3 regions of the Luteimonas sp. MC1825 genome follow, and region 2 is predicted to be linked to each of the others. Evidence: predicted binding sites of a transcription regulator. Region 2 holds the regulator's gene; each other region holds the start of a gene.
What was found. Region 2 encodes HrcA, which represses chaperone genes, less so after heat shock. Its sites were predicted from a motif close to TTNGCACTCNNNNNNNNNGAGTGCNAA; they were not measured.
Positions count from the first base shown of each region.

Region 1: rpoH (RNA polymerase sigma factor RpoH) is a predicted target of HrcA. The motif match lies at 7,194-7,220, and genes of this name have one in related genera.
Region 3: IDM46_RS02165 (co-chaperone GroES) is a predicted target of HrcA. The motif match lies at 4,051-4,077, and genes of this name have one in related genera.

Region 1 is NZ_CP061714.1:2,717,512-2,727,188, forward strand. It holds gene IDM46_RS12615 (DUF3667 domain-containing protein) at 1-95, shown strand, start outside; gene IDM46_RS12620 (DUF3106 domain-containing protein) at 103-747, opposite strand; gene IDM46_RS12625 (hypothetical protein) at 734-1,723, opposite strand; gene IDM46_RS12630 (primosomal protein N') at 2,165-4,372, shown strand; gene IDM46_RS12635 (NYN domain-containing protein) at 4,436-5,326, opposite strand; gene zupT (zinc transporter ZupT) at 5,449-6,255, shown strand; gene rpoH (RNA polymerase sigma factor RpoH) at 6,305-7,183, opposite strand; gene IDM46_RS12650 (sulfotransferase family 2 domain-containing protein) at 7,336-8,028, opposite strand; gene ung (uracil-DNA glycosylase) at 8,025-8,732, opposite strand; gene IDM46_RS12660 (response regulator) at 8,729-9,577, opposite strand; gene ftsX (permease-like cell division protein FtsX) at 9,577-9,677, opposite strand, start outside.
Region 2 is NZ_CP061714.1:1,512,541-1,522,217, reverse strand. It holds gene bamE (outer membrane protein assembly factor BamE) at 1-257, opposite strand, end outside; gene fur (ferric iron uptake transcriptional regulator) at 361-765, shown strand; gene recN (DNA repair protein RecN) at 775-2,463, opposite strand; gene hrcA (heat-inducible transcriptional repressor HrcA) at 2,553-3,635, shown strand; gene grpE (nucleotide exchange factor GrpE) at 3,641-4,144, shown strand; gene dnaK (molecular chaperone DnaK) at 4,245-6,164, shown strand; gene dnaJ (molecular chaperone DnaJ) at 6,276-7,406, shown strand; gene dapB (4-hydroxy-tetrahydrodipicolinate reductase) at 7,464-8,177, shown strand; gene carA (glutamine-hydrolyzing carbamoyl-phosphate synthase small subunit) at 8,322-9,470, shown strand; gene carB (carbamoyl-phosphate synthase large subunit) at 9,474-9,677, shown strand, end outside.
Region 3 is NZ_CP061714.1:456,973-466,649, reverse strand. It holds gene IDM46_RS02180 (UDP-N-acetylglucosamine--N-acetylmuramyl-(pentapeptide) pyrophosphoryl-undecaprenol N-acetylglucosamine transferase) at 1-781, opposite strand, end outside; gene IDM46_RS02175 (DUF808 domain-containing protein) at 818-1,762, opposite strand; gene groL (chaperonin GroEL) at 2,015-3,655, opposite strand; gene IDM46_RS02165 (co-chaperone GroES) at 3,706-3,993, opposite strand; gene IDM46_RS02160 (acyloxyacyl hydrolase) at 4,196-4,654, opposite strand; gene IDM46_RS02155 (endonuclease) at 4,851-6,749, shown strand; gene IDM46_RS02150 (protein-disulfide reductase DsbD) at 6,960-9,347, shown strand; gene IDM46_RS02145 (TlpA disulfide reductase family protein) at 9,347-9,677, shown strand, end outside.

The DNA of each region.
Region 1 (9,677 bases), 1.2 Mb from region 2:
CGCTGTTCAAGTTCAGCGTGCTGGGCATTTCGTACAGCGTGCTGCTGTCGTTCGCCGCGGCGTTCGTCGCCATCGCCGGCCTGGTGCGGGTGTAGCGCGCCCTCAGGGGGCGACCTGGCGGCGCAGCCACGCGGCACGGCTGGCCGGCGGCGTGGCCAGCAGCGCGATCCGCAGTTCCTCGCGCGCCTGCGGCGGCGTGCGCACGGCGAGCACCGCCAGGTCGTCGCGCGCCTGGGCGGGCAGTGCCCGCAAGGCCGCCAGCAGCGGCGCGCGTTCGTGGCCCGGCACCTGTGCGATCAAAGGATGCAGGCGGGCGTAATCGGCTCCCAATGCCGGGCCAAGCAGCCAGCCACGGCGCTCGCTCCCGTCGAGCGCGTCGAAGCGGGCGCGCCAGGCGGCGCGGGTGTCGGCGTCGAGCGCGGAAAAGGCCTGCGCCGCATCGCGGAGTTGGCGCCGTTCGGCAACCGGCAGCGCCTGCCAGGCCAGCCAGCGCTCGCGCCGTGCGCCCTGCTCGGCGGGCGGCAGCGCGTCCCAGGCGTCGCGACGCGCCTGGAGCGCGCTGCGCTCGGCCGGCGAGAGCGCGTCGAGGCGGCGCTGCAGCGCGGTCACTTCGGCGCGGCGCTGGGCCGGGAGCGCCGCAATCGCGTCCCGGACCTCGGCTGCCTGCGGCGGGGCCTGGGCGACGGCCGGGGCCGGCGGCAGGCACAGCGCCACGACCAGCGCGGCCCAGGCGCTACAGCGACGCATCGTCGGTCTCGCTGTGCAGGTCGGGTTCGACCATCTGGCCCTGGACGCCCCCCACGGTGCGGGCTGGCGCGCCCGGGGAGCCGTCGGCGGTGTTGGCGGCTGCGTGCTGCGCGGCGAACCAGGCATGGAAGGCGGGGTCGATGGCCTCGGGACCGGCGCTGCCGGCGTCGAGCAGCAGGCGGAGATCGGGGTGCAGGGCGAGGGCGTCGGCGTCGGGATAACGGGCCGCGGGCGCTGCCGCGGCGGGCAGCGCCTCGACCTGGATGCCCTCGGGCCCGTCGCCGCCGGCGAATCCGCCGCCGCCGAACCCCGGCCAGAAGGTGGCCGCGAATGCGAGCAGGGTCAGCAGCGCGATGCCCCACAGCGCGGCGCGGTGGCGTGGCCCGGCCGGCACTTCCAACTCCACCCGTCGCCTGGCACCCGCGGCGGGGGCGGCGATCGCCTCCTCGCGCACGTGCGCGAGGTGCGCCAGGCGATCCGGCGGCAGGCCTCGCAACATGCCCTGCGCGGCCGCGCCCAGCGCCTGCCACGCGGCCAGGTCGGCGCTGCCGTCGGCGTTGTGCGGCAGGGCACGCTGAAGGCCCAGCCGGTAGGTCCCGCGGGCGATGCCAAGCACGGCGGCGGCGTCGGATTCCGCCAGGCCCGCCACCAGGCGCAGCAGCAGGGCGGCGCGCGGCCCGTGGCCCAGCTGCGCGAGCCACTCGAATCCGGGCTCCCAGGCGGGCTCGGCGGGAGGCTGGCGCAGCGTCGGCTGCGCCAGCAACTGCGACCAGAACCGCCGCGGCCAGTCCCCGAACGCGGTACGGCCGGCCTCGGCGCGGAACACCTCCATGGTGGCCGCCAGGGCGGCGTCGCCGGACGCCTGCGAGCCTGCCAGAAGGTGCGCGAATACCGCGCCGCGGCGTTCAACGCCGCGCAGGAAGGCGGTCAGTGCGGGGGGTACCGCGGCGGCGTCGTGCGGGGGGCGTGCTGTCATCGGACTCGCTGCATGGCTGGCCGCATCATACCGATGCCACGGGCACCCCAGACCCTTGACGAAGCGCACAATTCACGTTCCACCGCTGTCCTGCAGCGTTTTGCCCCGATGGAGGTTGTGCACAGCGGTCACGGGAACGTCACAACAGCGGCCCGCCGTCAACCGGCAGTAATTTCCGGAGCCATGTTTCACGACCAAGTTGTTGATTGGCATGCCTTTTGGGGGAATGGTGAAAAATGCGCCAACCCCCGCTTAATGCCGCGTTCACGGGCTTTCGACGCCCCACTTCGACTTGCATGCACAGGGTTATCCACAGATCGTGTGGATAAGCAGAAAAGCCTTGGACATCCGAGGCTTGCGACCGAAAGGTCAATTACGTGACAACAGTGGGTCGCAAGCAGCCAACGGTCTCCCCCGGGGGCGGATCGCTAGACTGTCGCGATGCCCGACGACGTCCTGCGCATCGCCCTGCCCCTGCCGCTGCCGCGCCTGTTCGACTACCGCGCGCCGGCGGGTGGCCCGGTCTCGGCGGGTGATGTCGGGCGCCGGATCCGCGTGCCGTTCGGGCCACGCGAGCTGGTCGGCGTGGTGGCTGCCACCGGGCCCGCGGAGCCGGACGCGCCGGCGCTGCGGGAGGCGCTCGCGTGGATCGATGATGATCCCCTGTTCCAAGGCGAACTGCTGGCCTCGGCGCGCTGGTTGGCGCGCTACGTGCACGCACCGCTCGGCGAAGTGCTGGCGACCGCCCTGCCGGCGCCGCTGCGCCACGGCGAGGCGCTGCCGGCGACGCACGCCTGGGCCTGGCAGCTGACACCGGCCGGCGACGCGGCCCTCGACGGGCTGCGGCGTGGCAGCCGGCCGCGCCTGGTGGCGGAGCGCCTGCGCGCCGGGCCGGTCGCCGAGGACCTGCTGGACGACGCCGTGGACGGCTGGCGCCCCGCGGCGCGCAGCCTGGAGAAGCGCGGCCTGGCCGAACGCCTCGCGGTGGCGGCCGCCACCCGGGTGCCGGCGACGGTCGCCGCACACACCCCCAACGCCGAGCAGGCCGCGGCGCTGGACACCCTGCGCGAGGCCGACGGCTTCGTGCCGGTGCTGCTGGAGGGCATCACCGGCAGCGGCAAGACCGAGGTCTACCTGCAGGCGATCGCCGAACGCTGCCTGGCGCGCGGCCGGCAGGCGCTGGTGCTGGTGCCGGAGATCGGCCTGACCCCGCAGATGCTGGCGCGCTTCCGCGCCGGCCTGGGCGTGCCGGTGCACGCGCTGCACTCCGGCCTGTCCGACGGCGAGCGCGCGCGCACCTGGGCGGCCGCCTGGCGCGGCGAGGCGCGGGTGATCGTGGGCACGCGGTCGGCGGTGTTCGTGCCGCTACCCGAGGCCGGCCTGATCGTGGTCGACGAGGAGCACGACGGCAGCTACAAGCAGCAGGACGGCATCCGCTACCACGCGCGCGATTTCGCGCTCGTGCGTGGCAAGGCGCTTGACGTGCCGGTGCTGCTGGGCAGCGCCACGCCATCGCTGGAAACCCTGCACAACGTGCGCGCCGGCCGCTACGCGCACCTGCGCCTGGCCAGCCGCGCCGGCAACGCACGCCCGCCGCGGGTGCGCGTGGTCGACGTGCGCAAGCGGCCGCTGCAGGCCGGGCTGTCCGCGGAGCTGCTGCAGGCCGCGCGCAACGCGCTCGATGCCGGCGGCCAGGTGCTGGTGTTCAAGAACCGTCGCGGCTATGCGCCGGTGCTGCTGTGCCACGACTGTGGCTGGAGCGCGCGCTGCCGCCGTTGCAGCACGCCCGAGCATGGCAGCGCGATGACCGTGCACGGCGCCGGCCGGCGCCTGCAGTGCCACCACTGCGGCGCGCGCCAGCCGGTGCCGCTGGCCTGCCCGGACTGCGCCGGACTGGCCCTGCAGCCGCAGGGCGTGGGCACCGAGCGCATCGAGGAGCTGCTGGTCGAACGCTTCGCCGACGTGCCCGTGCTGCGCATCGACAGCGCCAGTACCCGCCGCCGCGACGGCCTGGAGCAGCAGCTCGCGAAGCTCGGCGACACGCCTGGCGTGCTGGTGGGCACGCAGATGCTGGCCAAGGGCCACGACCTGCCGCACCTCACCCTGGTGTGCGTGGTCGGCATCGACGAAGGCCTGTTTTCGGCCGATTTCCGCGCCAGCGAGAAGCTCGCCCAGCTGCTGGTGCAGGTCTCCGGCCGCGCCGGGCGGGCGCAGCGCGCCGGCGAAGTGCTGCTGCAGACGCATCACCCCGAACACCCGCTGCTGCAGGTGCTGGTGCACGGTGGCTACCGCGCGTTCGCCGATGCCGAGCTCGGCCAACGCGAGGCCGCGGGCTTCCCGCCGTTCACGCACCTCGCCCTGCTGCGTGCCGAGGCCGCCCATGTGGCCGCGCCCGCGGCGTTCCTCGAAGCCGCGCGCACGCTGTTGGCCGAGGCCGCCGGCGACGATACCCGCATCGCCCTGCTCGGGCCGATGCCGGCGCCGATGCCGCGCCGTGCCGGCATGCAGCGCGCGCAGCTGCTGCTGTCGTCGCCGTCACGCGGCGCGCTGCAACAGCTCCTCGATCGCGGCGTGGCCGCGTTGCACGCGCTGCCCGAAGCGCGCCGCGTACGCTGGTCGCTCGACGTGGATCCCGTCGACCTTTATTGAACCCGGAAGTTTGCCTGCCCTCCTTCGCGCATCTTCCCCGCTTCGCGAGAGTTGCCCTTGGCTCTAGCCCTTGGCTCCAGGCTGACCCCGGCCCGGCCGGACGCTGGCCTTGGTGGTCTTGGCGGCCTTTGTGGCCTTGGCCGTCTTGGCCGGCGCGCTGGTGGCGCGCTCCGTCCTGGCTTCGGACACGGCCACCCCGGCGCTTGCTACCGTCTTCGATGCGCCGCGGCGGCCGCCGTGCCCGCTGCGGTTGCGCACCTCGATCACCTGTCCCTGGCGGCGCACCTCGAACAGGCCGATCGCCTCGATCAGGTCGCTCAGCTTGCGATACCCGTGGTTGCGCGAATCGAACGAGCCCTGGTTGCCGACATGGCTGCCGACCGCCCCCAGCTTCGACCAGCCGTCCTCGCCCTGGGTGGCGTCGACCGCGCCGCGCAGCAGGCGCACCAGGTCGGCATCGTGCTGCAGCTGCGCCGGCGACGGCGCCGGGCGGGCGTCGCCGCTGTCCTCATCCGGCGTGCCGAGTTTTTCCAGGTAGAGGAAGGTCGAGCACGCCTTGACGAAGGGCTCCGGCGTCTTCTCCTGGCCGAAGCCGTACACCGCCACGCCGTCATTGCGCAGGCGCATCACCAGCGGCGTGAAGTCGGCGTCCGACGACACGATCGCGAAGCCGTCGAGGTTGCCGGCGTACAGCAGGTCCATGGCGTCGATCACCATCGCCATGTCGGACGCGTTCTTGCCCGTGGTGTAGGCGAACTGCTGGATCGGGCGGATCGCGTAGGTGTGCAGGCACTTCTCCCAGCTGACGAGGTGCTGGCTCTTCCAGTTGCCATACGCGCGGCGGACGTTGGCCACGCCATGGCGCGCCACTTCGGCGAGGATGGCGTCGATCTTCGCCGCCGGCGCGTTGTCGGCGTCGATCAGCACCGCGATGCGCTTCTCGTGTTCGGCCATGTCGGTTGTCCCTGGAGCGCGCCCGGCGCGATGGCGCATGATGCCCGACGCGCCGCGATGCCCGCGTATCCGCGTGCGGGGGCTTCGGCTAGGATGGCGCGACCGCCCAGGATCCAGCACCCATGGAAATCCCCACCGCCAACCTGCTCATCGCGCTGGCGGTCACCACGGGTGCGGGCCTTGCGACCGGACTGGGCAGCCTGTTCGTGTTCGCGCAGAAGAGGCCCAACGCCCGGCTGCTGGCGTTCGGCCTGGCGTTTGCCGGTGGCGCGATGGTCTTCGTCTCGCTGTCGGAAATCCTCAACAAGGCGGTGTGGTCCTTCAGCCAGAGCTACGGCGACCGCCTGGGCTACTCCTACGGCACCTTCGCCTTCCTCGCCGGCGTGGGCCTGATCATGCTGGTCGACCACCTGGTGCCCAACCCGCACGAGCGGCTCGAGGTCGACGATCCGTTCTTCCGCGAGCACAACGCCGCTTACATCAAGCGCGTCGGCCTGCTGACCGCATTGGCGATCACCGCTCACAACTTCCCGGAGGGCCTGGCGACGTTCTTCGCCACCCTCGAAAACCCCGGCGTGGGCCTGCCGCTGGCGTTCGCGATCGCCATCCACAACGTGCCCGAGGGCATCGCGATCGCGGTGCCGGTGTACTTCGCCACCAACAACAAGGGCTACGCCTTCGGCGCCTGCCTGCTGTCGGGCCTGGCCGAGCCGCTCGGCGCCATCATCGGCTATGCGCTGTTGCGGCCGTGGCTGTCGGATGCGGTCTTCGGCAGCGTGTTCGGCATCATCGCCGGCGTGATGGTGTTCCTGGCGCTGGACGAACTTCTGCCCGCGGCGAAGCGCTATTCGAAAGGCCACGAGACCGTGTACGGCCTGGTCGCCGGCATGGCGGTGCTGGCGCTGAGCCTGGTGCTGTTCAAATGGTGAGAGGCCCGCTTGCGCGGGCCTCATGCACGACGACTGCCGAACGCGCGGATCAGGCCGCGAACAGCGCCTTCATCTTCTTCAGCGCGTTGGCCTCCACCTGGCGGATGCGCTCGGCCGACACGCCGTACTCGTCGGCCAGTTCCTGCAGGGTGACCTTGCTGTCGTCATCCAGCCAGCGGCGCTTGATGATGTCGCGCGAACGCGCGTCCAGCCGGCCCAGGCCCTCGCGCAGCAGGGCGAGCTGGTTGTCCTCGCTGTCCTGGCGCTCATACGCCTGCGACGGATCATCCTCGCGCGCGGTGAGGTAGGCGGCCGGGGACGGCGGCGCATGGTCGTCGTCGTCGTCGTCGGAGGGCGCATCGAAGGCGACGTCGCGGCCGGACAGGCGCGACTCCATCTCCAGCACCTCGCGCTCGGAGACGTTGAGGTTCTCGGCCACGATGCGCACTTCCTCGGCGTTCAACCAGCCCAGGCGCTTCTTGCTCTTGCGCAGGTTGAAGAACAGCTTGCGCTGCGCCTTGGTGGTGGCGACCTTGACGATGCGCCAGTTCTTGATGATGTACTCGTGCATCTCGGCACGGATCCAGTGCACCGCGAACGACACCAGGCGCACGCCGACCTCGGGGTCGAAGCGCTTCACGGCCTTCATCAGGCCGATGTTGCCCTCCTGGATCAGGTCGCCGAGCGGCAGGCCGTAGCCGTTGTAGCCACGCGCCACGTGCACCACGAAGCGCAGGTGCGAATGCACCAGCTCGCGCGCGGCATCCAGGTCTTCCTGGTCGCGGAAACGGTGGGCCAGCGCCTGCTCGTCCTCGACCGTGAGGACGGGGATCTGGTGGACGGCGCCGATGTAGGCCTCGAGCGAACCCAGGGCGCTGGGGATCGGGAGGCTGTTGGGGACAAGAGCGGTCGCTGTGATTGCAGTCATGGCAGTGATCTTAGCAGTGGCCGGATACGACTGCTGATCGCGGCAGGAGTTCCCTACTGTTCCATTCAGCGTATGAATGGACGTAAATCTAATTGATCGTGTCCACCGATGCAGGCTTCACCGGCCCCGCTGAGCCTCCCGCGTGCCCAGGCTCAGAGGCGGCGCCCGGCCAGGACCCGGCGGTACAGCGCCAAGTCACGGGCGTGGTAGGCCTCGATGCGGCGGCGGAGGCCCGGACTTATCGCGTATCCGGACTCGCCACGCAGCGGGTTCACCAGCGCCGATGCGGGCACCGCGGTACCGCCCAGGAACCGCCGCGCCATCTGCTGCAGGTCCTCGTCGTAACGCTCGGTGATGCCGATGAAGTCGAAGCCGGCCGGATCGAATCGCCAGAGGTACTCGTGGTACAGGTCGCGCAGTTCGGCGCCGAGGGCGAAGCGCTCGAACGACCAGCGTTCGCGCAGCACCCGGTTGCGCAGCGGCTGGCGGGGGTCAAGCCCGTCGTAGTCGCGGATCCAGTAGTGGTAGTGCGAGGCCAGCCGGTCCACCGGTTCGCGAAGCCAGGTGACGTAGCGCACCGCGCGCGCGCCGGCCGCGATGCGGAACTTCACCGGCAGGAAATGGCCGTGCACGCAGGTCAGGTTGTCCGGCAGTGCCCCCCGGCCGGCCAGTCCGGCGCGCAGTGCGCGCAAGCGGCGGCACCAGCGCGAGTACTGCATCGGCTGGTCGACATATTCGGTCTGGCAGGCGCCGGGGTCCGGGAACGCCACGCGCAGGGTCTGCGCCAGGCTGGTGCCCGCGGTTTTCGGCATGTGCAGCGATATCAGCAGCGGCGCGGACGTCATGCGATGGCGGTCTCCTGGCACGGCGGCAACGACCAGTCCTGGGCCGTGCCGCCACGTGAGACGAGGTAGCGGTTGGCCGCCGAGAAGTGGCCGCAGCCGAGGAAGCCCCGGTGCGCCGACAGCGGCGACGGATGGGTGGCCCGGAGCACCCGGTGGCGCGACCCATCGATGACCTTGCCCTTGGCCTGCGCATAGGCCCCCCAGAGCATGAACACCAGGCCTTCGCGCTCGCGGTTGAGCACGTCGACCACGTGGTCGGTGAAGCCTTCCCAACCCTTGCGCTGGTGCGAACCGGCGCAGCCGGCCTCGACCGTGAGCACCGAATTGAGCAGCAGCACGCCGCGCCGCGCCCAGGGCAGCAGGCAGCCATGGTCCGGAGGGCGGATACCCAGGTCGCGCTGGATTTCCTTGTAGACGTTGAGCAGCGACCGCGGCACCGACACGCCCGGACGCACCGAGAAGCACAGCCCGTGTGCCTGGCCCGCGCCGGGATACGGGTCCTGGCCCAGGATCACCACGCGCACGTCCTCGAAGGGCGTGGCGTCGAAGGCGGCAAGGATCTCGGCCGCGGGCGGGAACACCTGGACACCGGCGCCCTTGCGCGTGCGCAGGAAGTCGGCCAGCGCCTGCATGTCGTCGCGTTCCAGGTAGTCACCGATGTGCGCCTTCCAGGAGGGAGCGAGACGCCCGCGTCCGTCGATCATGCGCCGAATACCGTGGATTCCGGCGTGCGCGCCAGGCGCAGCTGGAACAGGGCCTTGGTCACCAGCAGGCGCTCCTCGATGGGCTTGAGCACCAGGTCGTTGGCGCCGTCGCGCAGCAGCGCGGTCTGGTTGTCGGGATTGGCGTCGCCGGTCATCACCAGCACCGGCAGCTTGCGCTTGGACCAGCCCAGCTCGCGGCGCACCGCATGCACCACGTCGTGGCCGCTCAGCTCGCCCTTCAGGTAGACGTCGGTGAGCACGAGGTCGGCGCCCGGGCCGTCGCCGGCGTCGCGGCGCGCGCGCAGCCAGTCGATCGCGGCCTCGGCGCTCACCACGTGCACGACCTCCATCTGCTGCGCCTTGAGCATGCGCGAGGTGGCCAGCGCCACGGTGCGGCTGTCCTCGACGTAGAGCACGCGCGCGCCCGGGATCGGCTGCGGCTGCACGTAGCCGCGGATGAACTCCGCCAGCGCGTGGTGGCCGTGCGACTTGTCGAAGTAATCGGTGACGTCGTCGCTGAAATGCCGCCCCTCGAGGTGCGCCTGGGCATTGCCGGACACCACGATCACCGGCACGTAGCGCTGGCCCGCCGCGGCGCGCACGAGCTCGGCCAACTGCTGGCCGTCACCATCGGGCAGCACCAGGGAGGTGGTGGCGAGGTCGATGGGCGCCGCCGCCAGCGCGGCGCGCGCATCGGCAAGGCCGGCGCAGGCCACCACGTCCACGTCGACCAGTTCGCTGCGGAGCACGTCGCCGATCAGCTTGCGCACCAGGCGGGAGCCGTCCACCACCATCACGCGCTGGGCGCCTGCGGCCAGATGGCGGATGTCGTGCGACGCGTCCATCACGTGTCGGTGGGGCGCGTCTGGCGCAGGAAATGGCCGGTGACGGCGCCCGCGCCAAGCCAGCCGAGCGCGGTCGTTCCGGCCAGCACCACCAGCGCCT
Region 2 (9,677 bases):
GTGAGGTTGTGCACCTCGGTCTTGCCGATGCGGCCGGTGCGCTCGCTGGCGGTGTAGTCCCAGCGCTCCTGGTGGAACGGGTCCTGGACCGATGGCGTGCCGAGCAATGCCGACACCTGCTGGCGGTTCATGCCCGCCTGCAGCTGTGCGACGTCGCTGCTCTTCAGCAGGTTGCCCTGGTAGATCGGCTGTTTGTAGACGAGCCCGCAGCCAGTGGCGAGGCAGGCGACGATGACGGGGACGAGGAGCTTGCGCATTGGAACCCAGGACGGCGGAAATCCCCGCGATGATACACTCGCCGAGCCGCCGCGACCGGCTCCACGGCAGCTGGCACCCCAATCGCCAATGAACGGAACAGGCATGGAAACCCATGAGCTTCGCAAGGCCGGGTTGAAGGTCACGCATCCCCGGATGCGCATCCTGCAACTGCTCGAGCAGAAGACCGCGCACCACCACATGACCGCCGAGGACATCTATCGCCACCTGCTGGAAGGCGGCGATGAAATCGGCCTCGCCACCGTCTACCGGGTGCTGACCCAGTTCGAGGCGGCCGGGCTGGTGCTCAAGCACAATTTCGAGGGCGGCACGGCGGTCTACGAGATCGACCGCGGTGGCCACCACGACCACATGGTCGACGTCGACACCGGGCGCATCATCGAGTTCGAGAGCCCGGAGATCGAGGAGCTGCAGAGCAGGATCGCCGCGCAGCACGGCTACATCCTCGAAGAGCACTCGCTGGTGCTGTACGTGCGCAAGAAGCGCTGACCGCAGGCCTCAGCCGGCGACGTCCACGCCCCCTGTCGCCGCATCGCGCAACAGCCGCCTGGCGGCCGCACGCGCCTCGCGGCTGACCTCCACCCCGCCCAGCATGCGCGCCAGTTCTTCCTGGCGTTCGCCGTCGTCGAGCAGGCGCACCGCGCTCTGGGTGACGCCACCGCGTTCGGCCTTGCTGACGCTGTAGTGCGCGTGGCCCTGGGCCGCGACCTGCGGCAGGTGGGTCACGCACAGCACCTGGCGCCGGCTGCCGAGGTCGCGCAGCTTCTGGCCGACGATCTCCGCCACGCCGCCGCCGATCCCGGAATCGACTTCGTCGAAGACCATGGTCTGCACCGCGTCGAGGCCCAGCGCGGCGACTTCGATGGCCAGCGAAATGCGCGACAGTTCGCCGCCGGATGCGACCTTGCGCAGCGGTCGCGGCGGCTGCCCGGCGTTGGCCGACACCAGGAACTCGACGCGCTCGGCGCCCTGCGCATCCGGAGCGTCCCCGGCGGTGGGTTCCAGCGCGACTTCGAATCGCCCGCCGCCCATGCCCAGTTCGCCGACGAGCGCGGTGGTGGCGACAGCCAGTGCCTTGCCGGCGCGCGCGCGCGCCTTGCCCAGTGCCACGGCGGCCTTGCGCCAGGCCTCCGCGGCGGCATCGATCTCGGTGCCCAGGCTGCCGAGGCGCCGCGCCGAGGCGTGCAGTGCCTCGTGTTCGGCGGCCAGTGCGTCACGCTGCGCGGCGAGCCCTTCGGGTGCCACGCGGTGCTTTCGCGCCAGGTCGTGCAGGCGCGCGAGGCGGCGCTCGTGGTCCTCGAGCTGCGCGGGGTCGAGGTCCAGGTCGGCGCGGATGCGGTCGAGCAGGATCGCCGCCTCGTCCAGCTGGATCGCGGCACCCTCGAGCATGGATTGCACCTCGCCCAGGCGCGGCTCGTGGTCCTGCAGCCGCGCCAGCCCGCCGCGCAGCTGGTGCAGCTCGGCGGGCAGCGCGCCGTGGCCGTCACCGAGGCGGGCGAGGGCGACGTCGCAGGCGTCGACCAGGGTGGTGGCATGGGCCTGGCGGCGATGCGCGGCGGCGAGCGCGCTGATGGCGTCCGCATCCAGGTCCTCGCGCTCGAGTTCGCCCAGCTGGTGGCCGAGCCAGTCGATGCGGTCGGAGACATCCCCTGCGGCGGTCAGTTGCTCGCGTTCGCGCAGCAGCGCGGCCCAGCCGCGCGCTGCGGCGGCCACCGCGGCCAGCAGCGCCTCGTGGCGGCCGAAGGCGTCGAGCAGGGCGAGCTGGCTGGCGCGCGACAGCAGCGCCTGGTGCTCGTGCTGGCCATGGATCTCGACCAGGTGAGCCGCCAGCGCGGCCAGTTGCGAGAGCGTGGCCGGGCGTCCGTTGATCCACGCCCGCGAACCGCCATCGGCGCGCAAGGTGCGGCGCAGCTGGCAGGCCTCGCCGTCGTCGAACTCCTGTTCGCGCAGCCAGGCCTGCGCGGCCGGCGAGCCGGCGAGGTCGAAGTCGGCGTCGAGCTCGGCGCGCTGCGCGGCATGCCGGACCATGCCGCTGTCGGCGCGCTGGCCCGACAGGAAGCCGAGGGCATCGACGAGCAGCGACTTGCCGGCGCCGGTCTCGCCCGACACCACGGTCAGACCGGCCCCGAACTCGAGCTCGGTGGCGGCGACGACGGCGAAATCCTTGATGGAGAGGCGCTTGAGCATGGGACGCGATTGTGCCGCGAGGGACGGCAGGCTGCCATCGCCGCGTCGCAGCGCTTGCGACTCGGAGCCGGGCGACATATACCCCCGGGATGTCCCGACGCCGCGATGACCCCCTCGATGCCCGCGCACGCCAGCTGCTGCGCACCCTGATCGCGCGCCACATCCGCGATGGCGAGCCCGTGGGTTCGCAGACCCTGGCCCGCCACGCCGGCCTGGATGTCAGCCCGGCGACCATCCGCAACATCCTCGCCGACCTGGAGGAGGTCGGGCTGCTGGCGGCACCGCACGCGTCGGCCGGGCGCGTGCCCACGCCGCAGGGCTACCGCGTGTTCGTCGACTCGCTGCTGCAGCTGAGCCCGCTGCAGGAGCCGGAACTGGCACGCCTGCGCGGCGAGCTGGCGACCGGCGGCGGCACGCAGTCGCTGCTCGGCAGCGCGTCGGAGCTGGTCTCGGCGATGACCCGGTTCGTGGGCGTGGTCAGCGTGCCGGGACGCGGCCAGTTCGCGTTCCGGCAGATCGATTTCGTGCCATTGGACGGCCAGCGGGTGATGGCGATCGTGGTCTTTGCCGACCATGAGGTGCAGAACCGCATCGTGCTGACCCGGCGCCCCTACGGCCCGGCCGAACTCGAACAGGTGGCCAACTACCTCAACGCCAATTTCGCCGGCCGCCCGCTGCACGAGATCCGCGCCACCCTGGTCAGCGACCTGCGCGCCGCGCGCAGCGAAATGGAGGGCCTGCTGCGGGCGACCACCGAAATCGCCGAGCAGGTGCTGGTGCCCGGCGACGAGGACGTGGTGGTCTCCGGCCAGGCGCGCCTGCTCGGGGTGCAGGACCTGGCCGACGTCGAGCGCCTGCGCGAGCTGTTCGACGCCTTCGCGCAGAAACGCGAAATACTGCAGCTGCTGGAGCGCACGGTGAAGGCACCGGGCGTGCGCGTGTTCATCGGTGAGGAGACCGGGCTGGCGCCGCTGGCCGGCATGTCGCTGGTGACCGCTCCGTACGGGGCAGGGGGGCGCGTACTGGGGGTGCTCGGGGTCATCGGCCCCACGCGAATGGCCTACGACCGGGTGATTCCGGTGGTGCAGGCCACCGCCGACATGCTGGGCAATGCCTTGAATCCGGAGCCGCCATCCCCACAAAGTGCGGACCGCGACACTCCCGGACCCTGACAGCGATGACCAACGAACAGACGCCCGACGATACCCTCGAGGCCGCCGACACCATTCCGCACGACGAACTCGAGGCCCTCCGCGGCGAGCTCGAGCAGCTGCGCGCGCAGTCCCTGGTGGAGCGTGCCGACCTTGACAACCAGCGCAAGCGCCTGCAGCGCGATGTGCAGAATGCCTGCCGGTTCGCCAACAAGCAGTTGCTCGGCGACCTGCTGCCGGTGTTCGACAGCCTCGACGCGGCGCTGCTCGCGGGCGCAGCCGACGATCCGATGCGCACGGGCATGGAGCTGACGCTGCGCGAACTGCTGCGCGTCACGGCCAGCCAGGGGCTGGTGCAGCTCGCGCCGGCTCCTGGTGATGCGTTCAACCCCGACCAGCACCAGGCGATGAGCGTGGTGGACGCCGCAGGCGTTCCCGCCGGCGCGGTCGCGCAGCTGTTCCAGAAGGGCTACCAGCTCAACGAACAGCTGCTGCGCCCGGCGCTCGTCGCCGTGGCCCGCGACGACTGAATCCGCGCCCCCGGCGCTTGAAGGCGCCCGCCGCGTCCCCAGATAGCAGTCATCGGCGGCTTGCCGCCCCCCAGACAAACCTCAAAGAGGCATACATCCCATGGCAAAGATCATTGGCATCGACCTGGGCACGACCAACTCGTGCGTGGCGATCATGGACGGCGGCAAGGCCCGCGTCATCGAGAACAGCGAGGGCGACCGCACCACGCCCTCCGTCGTCGCCTACACCAAGGACGGCGAGGTGCTGGTGGGTGCGTCGGCCAAGCGCCAGGCGGTCACCAACCCGCAGAACACCTTCTACGCGGTGAAGCGCCTGATCGGCCGCAAGTTCACCGACGCCGAGGTGCAGAAGGACATCGGCCTGGTGCCGTACGCCATCGCCCAGCACGACAACGGCGACGCCTGGGTCGCGACCAGCGACGGCCGGAAGCTGTCGGCGCAGGAAGTGTCCGCGCGTATCCTGGAAAAGATGAAGAAGACCGCCGAGGACTACCTGGGCGAGAAGGTCACCGAAGCCGTCATCACCGTGCCTGCGTACTTCAACGACTCGCAGCGCCAGGCGACCAAGGACGCCGGCCGCATCGCCGGGCTCGACGTCAAGCGCATCATCAACGAGCCGACCGCGGCCGCGCTGGCCTATGGCCTGGACAAGGACGGCGGCGACCGCAAGATCGCCGTGTACGACCTCGGCGGCGGCACCTTCGACATGTCGATCATCGAGATCGCGGAAGTCGACGGCGAGAAGCAGTTCGAGGTGCTCGCCACCAGCGGCGACACCTTCCTCGGTGGCGAGGACTTCGACAAGCGCGTCATCGACTACCTGGTCGACGAGTTCAACAAGGACCAGGGCATGGACCTGCGCAAGGATCCGCTGGCCCTGCAGCGCCTGCGCGATGCCGCAGAGCGCGCAAAGATCGAGCTGTCCACCGCGCAGCACACCGAGGTCAACCTGCCGTACGTGACCGCCGACGCCTCGGGCCCGAAGCACCTCAACATCAAGCTGACGCGCGCCAAGCTGGAGGCGCTGGTCGAGGACCTGATCAAAAAGACCATCGAGCCGTGCCGCACCGCGCTCAACGACGCCGGCCTGCGTGCCAGCGACGTCAACGAGGTGATCCTGGTCGGCGGCCAGACGCGCATGCCGAAGGTGCAGGCGGCGGTCGCCGAGTTCTTCGGCAAGGAGCCGCGCAAGGACGTCAACCCCGACGAGGCGGTCGCCATCGGCGCCGCGGTGCAGGGCGGCGTGCTGGCGGGCGACGTCAAGGACGTGCTGCTGCTCGACGTGACCCCGCTGAGCCTCGGCATCGAGACCCTGGGTGGCGTGTTCACCAAGATCATCGAGAAGAACACCACGGTGCCCACCAAGGCCTCGCAGACCTTCTCCACCGCCGAGGACAACCAGTCCGCGGTCACCGTGCACGTGCTGCAGGGCGAGCGCGAGCAGGCCCGCTACAACAAGTCGCTGGCCAAGTTCGACCTCACCGGCATCGACGCCGCGCCGCGCGGCATGCCGCAGGTCGAGGTGTCGTTCGACATCGACGCCAACGGCATCGTGCACGTCACCGCCAAGGACAAGAAGACCAACAAGGAGCAGAAGGTCGAGATCAAGGCCGGCTCGGGTCTTTCGGACGAGGAAATCCAGCGGATGGTGGCCGATGCCGAAGCGCACCGCGAGGACGACAGGAAGTTCCACGAACTGGTCGGCGCCCGCAACCAGGCCGACGCCCTGGTGCACGGCACGCGCACGGCGATCAAGGACAACGGCGACAAGGTGCCGGGCGACGTGATCGGCCGGGTCGAGGCTGCGATCGCCGACGTCGAGACCGCCATGAAGGGCGACGACAAGGTGCAGATCGAGGCCAGGACCAAGGTGCTCGAGGAGGCCGCGCAGGCGCTCTTCGCCGCCGCGGCCCAGCAGGGTGGTGGCGATGCGGGTGGCGATGCCGGTGCGCCGGCGGCCGGCGACGACGTCGTCGATGCCGAGTTCACCGAGGTCAAGGACGACGACTCCAAGGCCTGACCGCCATCGGTATGTGACGTCGGGAACCGTGGCTGCGTATGCGCGGTTCCCGATGTCGTTTCCGCGCCCGGTTGCACGGGTGCGTCGCCCGACACAGATGACCACTGATCCATGAGCAAGCGCGACTACTACGAAGTCCTCGGCGTTGCCCGCAACGCCGGCGACGATGAACTGAAGAAGGCCTATCGCCGCAGCGCGATGAAGCACCACCCTGACCGCAATCCGGGCAACCACGAGGCCGAGGCCGCGTTCAAGGAGTGCAAGGAGGCCTATGAAGTGCTGTCCGACGGCGGCAAGCGCCGCATGTACGACCAGCATGGCCACGCCGCGTTCGAGCACGGCATGGGCGGCGGCAATGCCGGTCCCGGCCAGCCGGACATGGGCGACATTTTCGGGGACATCTTCGGCAACATCTTCGGCGGTGCTGGCGGCGGCACGCGCGGCCCGCGACGCGGCGCCGACGTCGGCTACGTGATGGAACTCGACCTCGAAGAGGCGGTGGCGGGCGTCGAGCGCCGCATCGAACTGCCCACGCTGGCCGCCTGCGATCCCTGCAACGGCACCGGCTCCGAGGACGGCAAGCTCGAGACCTGCGACACCTGCCAGGGGCGTGGCCAGGTGCGGTTCCAGCGCGGCATCTTCTCGATGCAGCAGCCGTGCCCGCATTGCCACGGCCGCGGCCAGACCTTCAAGTCGCCGTGCCCGTCCTGCCGCGGCAACGGCCGAGTCGAGGAAGAGAAGGTGCTGTCGGTCAAGATCCCGGCCGGCGTGGACAACGGCGACCGCATCCGCCTCTCGGGCGAGGGCGAGGCGGGGCCTCCCGGCACGCAGCCCGGCGACCTGTACGTCGAGGTGCGCGTGCGCCCGCACCCGATCTTCGAGCGCGACGGCGACGACCTGCACTGCGAAGTGCCGATCCGCATCGGCCAGGCCGCGCTCGGTGACACCACGCGCGTGCCGACGCTTGGCGGCGAAGCGGAGATCCGCATTCCCGCAGAAACCCAGACCGGCAAGGTCTTCCGCCTGCGCGACAAGGGCGTGAAGTCGGTGCGCAGCCGCGCGCCGGGCGACCTCTACTGCAAGGTGGTGATCGAGACCCCGGTCAACCTGACCAACCAGCAGCGCGAGCTGCTGGAGCAGCTGGAAGCGACGTTCGTCGGCGATGGCGCGCGCCGCCACTCGCCCAAGGCCAGCACCTTCGTGGATGGCGTCAAGGGCTTCTGGGAACGCATGACGTCCTGAGCACCACGCGCTGGCCCTGACCTTGCCGGCGGCGTGCACCGCCGCTAGCCTTGCGTGATGCCGTCCCCCATCCGATTGATGCTCCATGGCGCCAGCGGGCGCATGGGCCACGCGCTCATGCGCCTGTGTGCCGACGGTGCGGTTCCGGGCTGCGTGGTGGTGGCCGCGGTGTCGCGCCGGCCGGCCCAGCGCGTGGTGGATGGCGTGCCGCATTTCGCCGCCGCGGAACTGCGCGGTGTCCCCGCGTTCGACGTCGCGGTCGACTTCAGCCTGGCCGAAGCCTTCGACCAGGTGCTCGCGCTTTGCGTGGAGCGGGGCGCCGGGCTGGTGTCCGGCACCACCGGCCTGTCCGCGGCGCAGTGCGACGCGCTCCAGGCGGCCGCGGCGCGCATCCCGCTGGTCTGGGCGGCCAACTTCAGCCTCGGCGTGGCGCTGCTGGAGGAACTGGTGGAGCGCGCGGCGGCCACGCTGCCCGGGTGGGACTGCGACATCGTCGAGGCGCACCACGTCCACAAGAAGGATGCGCCTTCGGGCACGGCGCTGGCGCTCGGTGCCGCGGCCGGGCGCGGGGGCCTGGATCCGCGCTACGCCAGCCTGCGCGCCGGCGACATCGTCGGCGAGCACACCGTGCAGTTCACCGGGATCGGCGAGCGGATCGAACTGGTGCACCGCGCGACCAGCCGCGACGTGTTCGCCCGTGGCGCGCTGCACGCGGCATCGCGCCTGCACGGCCGCGCGCCCGGCAGTTGGCGGCTGCGCGACCTGCTGTAGCGGGGCGCGCGTTCAGTTCCGGCACCCTGCCGCTGGCGCCTGGGGTCGCGGTTCCGTATCATTCCCGCTCGCCTGATTCACATGTCCCGGCGCCGGATTCCACCGGCTCCGGCGGCTTCCTGCAACCCCACGTAGGCGACCTTCGTGACCCCACCTGCAATCCTCGCGCTTGAAGACGGCACCGTCTTCGAAGGCGTCTCCATCGGCGCGCCCGGCCTTTGCGTCGGCGAAGTGGTGTTCAACACCGCGATGACCGGCTACCAGGAGGTCGTCACCGACCCCTCGTACGCGCGCCAGATCGTCACCCTGACGTATCCGCACATCGGCAACACCGGCTGTACCGCCGAGGACGACGAGGGCGCGCGCGTCTGGTCGGCCGGCCTGGTGGTGCGCGACGTGCCGCGCCGGCCCAGCAGCTGGCGCAGCCAGGTCGCGCTGCCCGAGTGGCTCGCCGATCGTGGCGTGGTGGCGATCGCCGGCATCGACACCCGTCGCCTGACGCGCCTGCTGCGCGAGCGCGGCGCCCAGAACGGCGCGGTGATGGCCGGCGACATCGACGCCGCCCGCGCCATCGAGGCGGCGCGCAAGTTCCCCGGCCTGAAGGGCATGGATCTCGCCGAGGTGGTCAGCACCCCCGGCCGCTACCAGTGGCGCGAAGGCCAGCTCGACCTCGACAGCGGCGCGTGGACCCAGGTGGAACCGCGCTTCAAGGTGGTGGCCTGGGATTACGGCGTGAAGCGCAACATCCTGCGCATGCTGGCCGAGCGCGGCTGCGACGTGACCGTGGTGCCGGCGCGCACGACGGCGGAAGAGGCGCTCGCGCTGCGCCCCGATGGCGTGTTCCTGTCCAACGGTCCTGGTGACCCGGCGCCCTGCGATTACGCGATCGAGGCGATCCGCGGCTGCCTGGCCGCGAAGGTGCCGACATTCGGCATCTGCCTGGGCCACCAGCTGCTCGCGCTGGCGGTCGGCGGGCGTACGCTGAAGATGGCCAACGGCCACCATGGCGCCAACCATCCCGTGCAGGACCTCGATACCGGGCGGGTGATGATCACCTCGCAGAACCACGGCTTCGCGGTCGACGAGGCATCGCTGCCCGCGAACGTGCGCGTGACGCATCGTTCGCTGTTCGACGGCACCAACCAGGGCATCGAGCTTCTCGACGCGCCTGCCTTCAGCTTCCAGGGACATCCGGAGGCCGCTCCGGGCCCGCACGATGTCGCGCCGCTGTTCGACCGCTTCGTGGCGGCGATGGCCGCGCGCGGCCAGACAACCTCAGTCATTCCGGGATAAGCAATGCCAAGGCGCAGCGACCTCAAGACCATCCTCATCATCGGCGCGGGCCCGATCGTCATCGGCCAGGCGTGCGAGTTCGACTACTCCGGCGCGCAGGCCTGCAAGGCGCTGCGCGAGGAGGGCTACAGGGTGGTCCTGGTCAACTCCAATCCGGCGACGATCATGACCGACCCGGATACCGCCGACGCGGTGTACATCGAGCCG
Region 3 (9,677 bases), 1.1 Mb from region 2:
GCCGCGCCGCCATGTCGTCGAAGAACGGCCGCACCTCGGCGTCGATCCCGGCCGCCTGCAGTCCGGCGGCCACGCTGGCCGCATCGTCGCCGCGGTACTGCAGCGCCACCCGGATGCGCCGGCGCAGGGCTTCAGGCAGCGCCAGCAGGGCCGCCGGCACCACGCGCCCGAACACCGCGGCGCCCTGGCTGCCGCCGACCACCAGCAGGCGCAGCGGCGCCGGGGCATCGAGCGACGGATAGGGCGCGCCGGCGGCGGCGAGGATCTCGGCGCGCACCGGGTTGCCGGTTTCCACCACGCGCCCGACGTCGATGCCGGCAACGCCCGGGAACGACGTCGCCACGCGCGTGGCGAAACGCAGCAGCTGGCGGTTGGCCATGCTCAACCGCGTGCCCTGCTCGTGCAGCAGCAGCGGGAGGCCCAGGCTGCGCGCGGCGAGCGCCGGCGCGAAACTCGGATAGCCGCCGAAGCCCGCGAGCAGGCGCACGCCGCGGCGCTTCATGTCGGCGCGTGCGGCCAGCGTGGCACGCGCGCTCACCGTCGCCGCGGCTAGCTTGCCGCCGATGCCGCCTGCCAGGCTGCGCGCCGGCAGCACCACGTGCGGCAGTCCCTCAAGCGCGCGGGTGAACTGCGCGCCGCGGCGCTCGGTATAGATGACGACCTCATGGCCACGCGCCAGCAGTTCGCGCGCCAGCGCCTCGGCAGGAAACAGGTGGCCGCCGGTACCACCGGCAGCAAGGCCGACAGCGGCGCGACGCGGCGCATTGTGCGGATCGGGCATCGGATGCGGGATGTGGAGCGGGTGCAGACTATAGCTTCAGTGTGCCGGCTCCGGTGCCTTCCCGCGCAGCTTGCCGAACAGCGTGACTGCGCCCAGCACCAGCGCGCCGGCGACGATGCCGACCAGCGCATTGCACAACGCGCTGACGATCGCACCAAGCCAGCCGTTCGGCCCGAGGGCCTCGACCGCGTGATGCAGCACGGGGATCGAGTGCACGAGGATGCCGCCGCCGACCAGGAACATCGCCGCGGTGCCGAGGACCGACAGGGTCTTCATCAGCCAGGGGGTGGCGTACAGCAGGCCGCGCCCCACCATGCAGGCGACCTTGCCGGGCTTGCGGGTCAGCCACAGGCCGACGTCGTCGAGCTTCACGATGCCTGCGACCAGCCCGTAGACGCCGAAGGTCATGGCCAGCGCGATCGCCACCAGCACCAGCACCTGCTGCAGCAGCGGCTGCCCGGCCACCACGCCGAGCGAGAGCACGATGATCTCGGCCGACAGGATGAAGTCGGTGCGGATCGCACCCCGGATCTTCTCCTTTTCGCTGGCGAGCACGTCCGCATCGTTCGGCGCGGCGGCGGCCTTGGCCAGCACGGCTTCGGCGCGACGCTGCAGATCCTTGCGCGGCGGCGGCGCTTCGTCCTTGTGCAGGAACTTGTGGACCAGCTTTTCCACGCCCTCGTAACAGAGGTAGGCGCCGCCGATCATCATCAGCGGCGTGACCAGCCACGGCAGCCACAGGCTGATCGCGAGCGCCGCGGGCACCAGGATCGCCTTGTTGAGCATCGACCCCTTGAACACCGCGAACACGACGGGCAACTCGCGGTGCGCGCGCACCCCGGCCACCTGCTGTGCGTTCAACGCCAGGTCGTCGCCAAGCACGCCGGCGGTCTTCTTGGCGGCCACCTTGGTGAGGATCGAGACGTCATCGAGGATCGTGGCGATGTCGTCGAGCAGCAGGAGCAGTGAACCACCGGCCATCGTGCATTCCGAGCGGGGAAAGGACGGAATTGTGTCATTGCCCGGGGAAGACCGGATGACGGGGAGCGCGACGCGGCTATGACGCGGATATGACGCGGGGTGCCGGGTACCAAGGCCCTTGAGGGCGGATGCCGGGGGACATGAGCCGCGAAGGCCTCACGGCCACCAGAGGGCCACCACAGGACCACCACAAAAAAAGCCCCCGCATCTCTGCGGGGGCTTTCGTTTCGCGGGTCTTGCGTGGAGCGCGGTTTAGAAGCCCATGCCGCCCATGCCGCCCATGTCGCCGCCGCCCTGCATGGCCGGCTCGTCCTTCTTCGGCAGCTCCGCCACCATCGCTTCGGTGGTGATCATCAGGCCGGCGATCGAGGCCGCGTTCTGCAGCGCCGAACGGGTGACCTTGGTCGGGTCCAGGATGCCGAACGCGATCATGTCGCCGTATTCGCCGGTCTGCGCGTTGTAGCCGTAGTTGCCGGTGCCGTCCTTGACCTTGTTCAGCACCACGCTCGGCTCTTCACCGCAGTTGGTGACGATTTCGCGCAGCGGGGCTTCCATGGCGCGCAGGGCGATCACGATGCCGTGGTTCTGGTCTTCGTTGGCACCCTTCAGCTCGCCGATGGCCTGCAGCGCGCGCACCAGCGCAACGCCGCCGCCCGGGACCACGCCTTCTTCCACAGCAGCGCGCGTGGCGTGCAGGGCGTCTTCGACGCGGGCCTTCTTTTCCTTCATCTCGATCTCGGTCGAGGCACCGACCTTGATCACCGCCACGCCGCCGGCCAGCTTGGCAACGCGCTCCTGCAGCTTTTCCTTGTCGTAGTCGGAGGACGTGTCCTCGATCTGCGCCTTGATCTGCTTGATGCGGCCTTCGATGCCCGAGCTCTCGCCCGCGCCGTCGATGATCGTGGTGTTCTCCTTGGAGACCTGGATCTTCTTCGCGCGGCCGAGGTCCTTGATGGTCGCCTTCTCGAGCGAGAGGCCGACTTCCTCGGAGATCACGGTGCCGCCGGTCAGGATGGCCATGTCTTCCAGCATCGCCTTGCGACGGTCGCCGAAGCCCGGCGCCTTGACGGCGACGACCTTGACGATGCCGCGGATGGTGTTGACGACCAGCGTGGCCAGGGCCTCGCCTTCGACTTCCTCGGCGACGATCAGCAGCGGCTTGCCCGACTTGGCCACGCCTTCCAGGACCGGGAGCAGGTCACGGACGTTGGAGATCTTCTTGTCGTGCAGCAGGATGAACGGGTCATCCAGGTCCGCCGACATCGACTGCTGGTTGTTGATGAAGTACGGCGACAGGTAGCCGCGGTCGAACTGCATGCCCTCGACGACGTCGAGCTCGTTGTCGAGGCCCGAGCCTTCCTCAACGGTGATCACGCCTTCCTTGCCGACCTTCTTCATCGCGTCGGCGATGATCGTGCCGATCGACTCGTCGGAGTTGGCCGAGATCGTGCCGACCTGGGCGATCGCCTTGTCGTCGGCGGTGGGCTTGGACATGGCCTTCAGCTCGGCGACGGCGGCCTTGACGGCCTGGTCGATGCCGCGCTTGAGGTCCATCGGGTTCATGCCGGCGGCGACCGCCTTGGAACCCTCGCGGATCAGCGCCTGCGCCAGCACGGTCGCGGTGGTGGTGCCGTCACCGGCGTTGTCGGAGGTCTTGGACGCGACTTCCTTCACCATCTGCGCGCCCATGTTCTCGAACTTGTCGGCGAGCTCGATCTCCTTGGCGACGGACACGCCGTCCTTGGTGATCGTGGGGGCGCCGTAGCTCTTCTCGAGCACGACATTGCGGCCCTTCGGGCCGAGGGTTGCCTTGACGGCATTGGCGAGAATGTTGACGCCGCGCACCATCTTTGCGCGCGCGTCCTCACCGAAACGGATTTCCTTGGCGGACATTGGAATTACCTCGAATTGGGATCAGGGGTGGAAGAAGGGTGGCGCGGGGCTCAGCCGAGGACGGCGAGGATGTCGTCTTCGCGCACGATCTTGTATTCGACGCCTTCCAGCTTGTAGGCGGAGCCCGAGTACTGGCCGTAGATGACCTTGTCGCCGACCTTGACCTTCGGCGCGCGCAGGCTGCCGTTGTCGAGGGCCTTGCCTTCGCCGACGGCGACGACTTCGCCCTTGGTGGGCTTTTCCTTGGCGTTGTCCGGGATCAGGATGCCGCCGGCGGAGACTTCGTCGGCTTCGATGGGCTTGATGACCACGCGGTCATAGAGCGGCTTCAGGTTCATGGCGATCCTCACAAGTTGTTGATTGGGTTGAATAAACAGGGGTAACGGGCGCGAATTCTAGCAGTCGGCCTAGCCGAGTGCCAAAACCCGGGCCACGAAAACCCGGCAAGGCCGGGATGCACGGAAGATGGGGCGGGGAGGCCCGGTATCAAGGCCCTGGCGGAACAAAGATGCGCGCCGGGTGGAATGCCCGGCCGGCGTGCTAGAACCGCCAGCCGGCGACCAGCATGGTCTCGCCGTCGTTGGGCGAGTCGAGGCTGGCGTTGGAGATGTGGCGCACCAGCAGCGAGAAGCGTTCCCAGCGCCAGCCGCCGGTGGTGATGAACTGCACATCGCCCGACAGCGCATCGGTCTCGCCCGCTTGCCCGCCGACGCCGGCACCCAGCGTCAGGCCGGTGTCGGTGCGCTCGTAGCGCAGGCCGACATGACCCACCACCACGCTCTCATCGAGATCCCGGCCCACGACGTGGCCACGCCCGTCGACCAGCACCGCACCGGCCTCGGCACGCAGCACCGCGTTTGACATGCGCCGAAGTTCCGGCAGCCAGGCCACGGAGGCGACCGCCGTGAACTCGCGGTCGGTGGTGTTGGACGCGCCGAGCGCGACCTCGACGTCGGGCGACTCGCGGGCGGGCGCGAGGCCGGGGGCAAGGCCCAGCAAGACGAGGGCAAGGCCGGCGCAGGCCCTGGAAACGGGGAGCGGAAGCGGCATCGATCGGACTGAATGCGGGGGAAGGCACACGATACGGGGCGGGCGTCACGCTTGCGTGCAGGCGGATGGAATGCTGCGTCCAGCGCACTGTGGCAACCGTCATATGCGCGGGGTACCCTCGCCGGCTTCACAAGGGGAGTCACCTATGCGTCGTTCCACACTGGCGGTCCGCTGCGCGATCGCGCTGGCCGCGTTCGCGGCACTTCCGGCAAATGCCGATGTCTTCGTCAACGAGATCCACTACGACAACGCCGGCACCGACGCAGGCGAGGCGATCGAGATCGTCGCCAGCGCGGGGGAAAGCCTGGCCGGCTACCAGGTCGTGCTCTACAACGGCAGCAACAACAGCAGCTACTCCACGACCCCGGTGCCCGCGAGCAACCTGGTCGCGTGCGGCGGCCAGGTGCGGCTGGCCACCATCAACTATCCGCTGGACGGCCTGCAGAACGGATCGCCGGACGGCATCGCTTTGGTCGACCCGCAGGGCAACGTGGTCCAGTTCCTGAGCTACGAAGGCACGATGACCGCCATCAACGGTCCGGCCGCCGGCCTGACCAGCACCGACATCGGCGTGGCCGAGGCCAGCACCGCCCCGCTCGGCACGTCGCTGCAGCTCGGCGGCACCGGCAACGCCTATGCCGACTTCAGCTGGGCCGACTCGGCCACGCAGACCTTCGGTACCTGCAACAACGACCAGTCCTTCGGCGAAGCCGGCAATGCCGCGCCGCGCGTCACCACCACCTTCCCGGTCGACGGCGGCACCGACTTCCCGTACGCCGCGGACCTCAGCGTGACCTTCAGCGAGCCGGTGGTCGCCCAGGCCGGCGCGTTCGTGCTGGCCTGCGACGGCCTGCGCCGCCAGCGCCTCGACCTCGACCATGTCGCGCAGGCGACCACCTTCGCGCTCACGCCGGCCAGGCCGCTTGTGCCCGGCCAGGCGTGCTCGCTGCTGGTCGATGCCACGCGCATCGCCGACCTGGATGGCGCCGCGCCTGAAGCCGATACCGCAGTGTCGTTCAAGGTGAAGCTGCCGCGCGGCGGCGGCAACGGCGGCGAGGGCTACTACGGCCTGGTGAACGCCTCCAGCCCCGGCCAGCTGCGCTGCTCTCTGCATGCGACCATCAAGGGCCACGTGGCCTATCCGTACAGCGGCAGCGGCACCAGCACCTGGACGATCCTCGAGATCGCCGACGAGGACCCGAACGACGCCGGCAAGATCCTCGACGTCTACCGCAACCGCAGCTACACCAAGGGCACCGACCGCGCCGGCAGCGGCGGCAGCAACAAGTACAACCGCGAACACACCTGGCCGAACTCGCTGGGCTTCCCCGCCACCACCGGCAACCTGGGCTTCCCCAACGCGCCCTACACCGACGCGCACATGCTGTACCTGAGCGACGAGGGCTACAACTCGAACCGCGGCAACATGCCGTTCGACAACTGCACCCAGGCGTCGGGCTGTGCCGAGCGCGTCACCGAGGCCAACAATGGCCGTGGTGGCGGCAGCGGCACGTATCCCGGCAATTCGAACTGGTTCAAGGGGCCGAACGGCAACCAGGGCTCGTTCGAAGCCTGGGGTGCGCGCAAGGGCGACATGGCGCGCGCGGTGCTGTACATGGCGATCCGCTACGAAGGCGGCACGCACCCGACCAACAACCAGGCCGAACCCGACCTCGAGCTCACCGACAACCGCAGCCTGATCGTGGGCACGTCGTCGTCGCCGGCCTACATGGGCATGCTGTCCACCCTGCTCGACTGGCACGCCGGCGATCCGCCGGATGACGCCGAGCGCGCGCGCAACGAAGTGGTGGCCGCGTACCAGGGCAACCGCAACCCGTTCATCGACCACCCGGAGTGGGCGAGCAACGCGTTGTTCACCTCCACCACGCCGACCGTCTGCGAACTCGGCACGCCCACGCCCGTCACCCCGCGCAACCCGAAGCTGCGCCCGCCGTACCGCCCGGCCACCACGGCCACGCCGCCGAAGGCGGCCGCTGCGCCGGTGAAGGTGTCGGCACCGGCGATCCGGCGCGCCGTGCGCTGAGGCAAGGTTCCACCTGCGAGGGCCGGCCGGGGTTGCCGGCCCTCGCATGGCATGCCGGCGGCAACCGCCGGCCTGCCCGATGCACCGGGCCTGCGGAACTGAGTGTCCCGGGGCCTGCCGATCCCGATGCTCCGCCTGTCCGCGGGCCACGTCTCCGCTACCCTAGGCTGCCCTTCCCGCAGCTGGCGCACGTTGAACGTCCACTCCCTCATGTCTGCCGCAGGCTGGCGCCGCACCTGCCTGGCGCTCGCCCTGCTTGTCCTGCCATGCGCGGCCATTGCCGCCGTCGACGTCGACGACCTGTTGCCGGTCGACGAGGCCTTCGTGCTGCGCGCCGAGGCGACCGACGCGGGGCGCATCGAACTCGCCTGGACGATCGCCGACGGCTATTACCTGTACCGCCACCGCATGGGCGCCGAACCGCTCGACGCCGGCTTTGACGTGGATGCCCGCGGCCTGCAGCTGCCGGCCGGGCGCCGGCACACCGACGAATTCTTTGGCGAGGTCGAAACCTACCGTGGCCGCGTGGCAGCGGTGCTCACCGGACAGGCCGGCACTGCCGGCAGCACAGGCCTGAAGGTGCGCTACCAGGGCTGCGCCGACCTCGGCGTCTGCTATCCGCCACAGACACGCACGGTCACCGTGGCGCTGCCGGGGTCGCGATCACCGGCGGCTCCCGACGCCGGCTTTGCCGCGCTCGGCCGCACGCTTGGCGGTGGCACCGCGCAGGCCGGCGCTGCGGCCCGGCCGCTGGGAGGCAAGGCCGACGCCTTGCCGCTGCCGCAGGAGCAGGCCTTCGCGTTCGAGGCGATCGCCGGCGACGGCAACACCGTGCTGATGCGCTTCACCCCGGCACCCGGTTATTACCTGTACCGCGACCGCAGCAGTTTCCAGCTGCACGCCGACGGCATCACGCCCGCAGCCCCGCGCTGGCCGCGCGGCGTGTCGCACCACGACGAACACTTCGGCGACGTGGTGGTCTATTTCGACCAGGTCGATGTGCCGCTGCCACTGCTGCGCACACATGGCGAAGCCCGCCAGGCCACCCTGACCGCCACATTCCAGGGCTGCCAGGACGAGGGCATCTGCTACCCGCCGATGACGCGCAGCGTGCGCCTGTCGCTGCCCGCCGGGACGGTTACGCCGGCATCGCCCCTGGCGGCGATGCCGATCGCGTCGCCAGGCGCCGCCACGCCGCCCGGTGCCGCGCCCCCCGAGGGAAGTTCCAGCGGCGCCGGCGCTCCCGCCGCCGGGCCAGGCGACACCACGGCGGGCACGCGGTCCACCAGCGGCGGTCTTGACGACCCGGCCGCGGAGCCGGGCGCGCCCGCGTCCAGCGCGGATGCCGCCGGCGACAACGCCGCGCGCAGCACGCCACCGGCCACGGCGGCCACCGGCGTGCTGGCCGCGCTGTTGCTGGCACTCGTCGGCGGCCTGCTGCTCAACGTCATGCCTTGCGTGCTGCCCATCCTGTCGCTGAAGGTGCTGGGGATCGCGCAGACCGGTGCCGACCGCGGCGCGGCGCGGCGCCACGCGCTCTGGTACACCGCCGGCGTGCTGTCCGCGTTTGCGGTGATCGGCCTGCTGGTGATCGCGCTGCGCGCCGCGGGCCAGGCGCTGGGCTGGGGGTTCCAGCTGCAGCAGCCGGGCTTCGTGGCCGCGCTGGTCCTGCTGATGGCCGCGGTCGGACTGAGCCTGTCGGGCGTGTTCACCATCGGCGGCAGCGCCAACCTGGGCCGCGGCCTGGCGACGCGCAGCGGGCCGCTGGGCGACTTCTTCACCGGCGTGCTGGCCTGCGTGGTGGCCAGCCCCTGCATCGCGCCGTTCATGGGCGGCGCGCTCGCGTTCGCGTTTGCCGCGCCCACCGCGGTGGCACTGGCCGTGTTCCTGGCGCTCGGCCTCGGGCTGGCGCTGCCGTTCCTGCTGGTCGGCTTCGTGCCGGGGCTGGCGGAGCGGCTGCCGAAGCCCGGCGCCTGGATGGAGACGCTGAAACAGGTGCTGGCGTTCCCGATGTACCTGACCGCGATCTGGCTGGCCTGGGTGCTCGGCAAGCAGCGCGGCGTCGACGCGATGGCGCTGGTGGCGATCGGCGTGGCGTTGATGGCGCTCGCCCTGTGGTGGTTCGAGCGCGCGCGCATGCGCGGTGGCTGGCGGCGCCTGCCCGCGCTCGCCCTGTTGCTGGTGGCGCTCGCCCCGGTGTGGCTGGTCACCCGCATGCCGCCGCCCGACCGCGCGCCGCAGCAGGCCGGCGAGGCCACCGTCGCCTACTCCGCCGCGCGCCTGCAGGCGCTGCGCGACGAAGGGCGCGTGGTGTTCGTGAACATGACCGCCGACTGGTGCGTGACCTGCAAGGCCAACGAACGCGGCACGCTGTCCAGCGTCGCGTTCCGCGACGCGCTGCAGCGCGCCGGCGCCACCTACATGGTCGGCGACTGGACCAACGTGGATCCGGAGATCAGCGCGTTCCTGGCCGCGCATCGCGCGGTCGGCGTGCCGCTGTACGTGGTGTACCCGCGCGGCGGCGGGGCGGGCGAGGTGCTGCCGGCGGTGCTGGACCGCAGCAGCACGGTGGCCGCGATCGAACGGGCGGCACGCTGATGCGCACGCGCACCGTGGTGCTGGCGGCGCTGGCCGCGGGCGTGCTGGGGATCGTCGCCGGCCTGGCCGTGAACGGCCCGGGCCCACTGCTGCGCACCGAGTTCGGGCAGCGCGCGCTCCAGGGTGCGATGACGGCCGTCGCGCCGCCTGCGCCTGACGGACTGCAGGTCGCGGTCCGCGGTGAGCCGGTGCCCGCGCTCACCCTGCCCGGCCTGGATGGCAGCCCGATCCTCATCCCGGACCACGCAGCGGGCCGCCCCCTGCTGGTCAACCTGTGGGCCAGCTGGTGTGGCCCCTGCATCGAGGAAATGCCGGAACTGGAACGCTTCG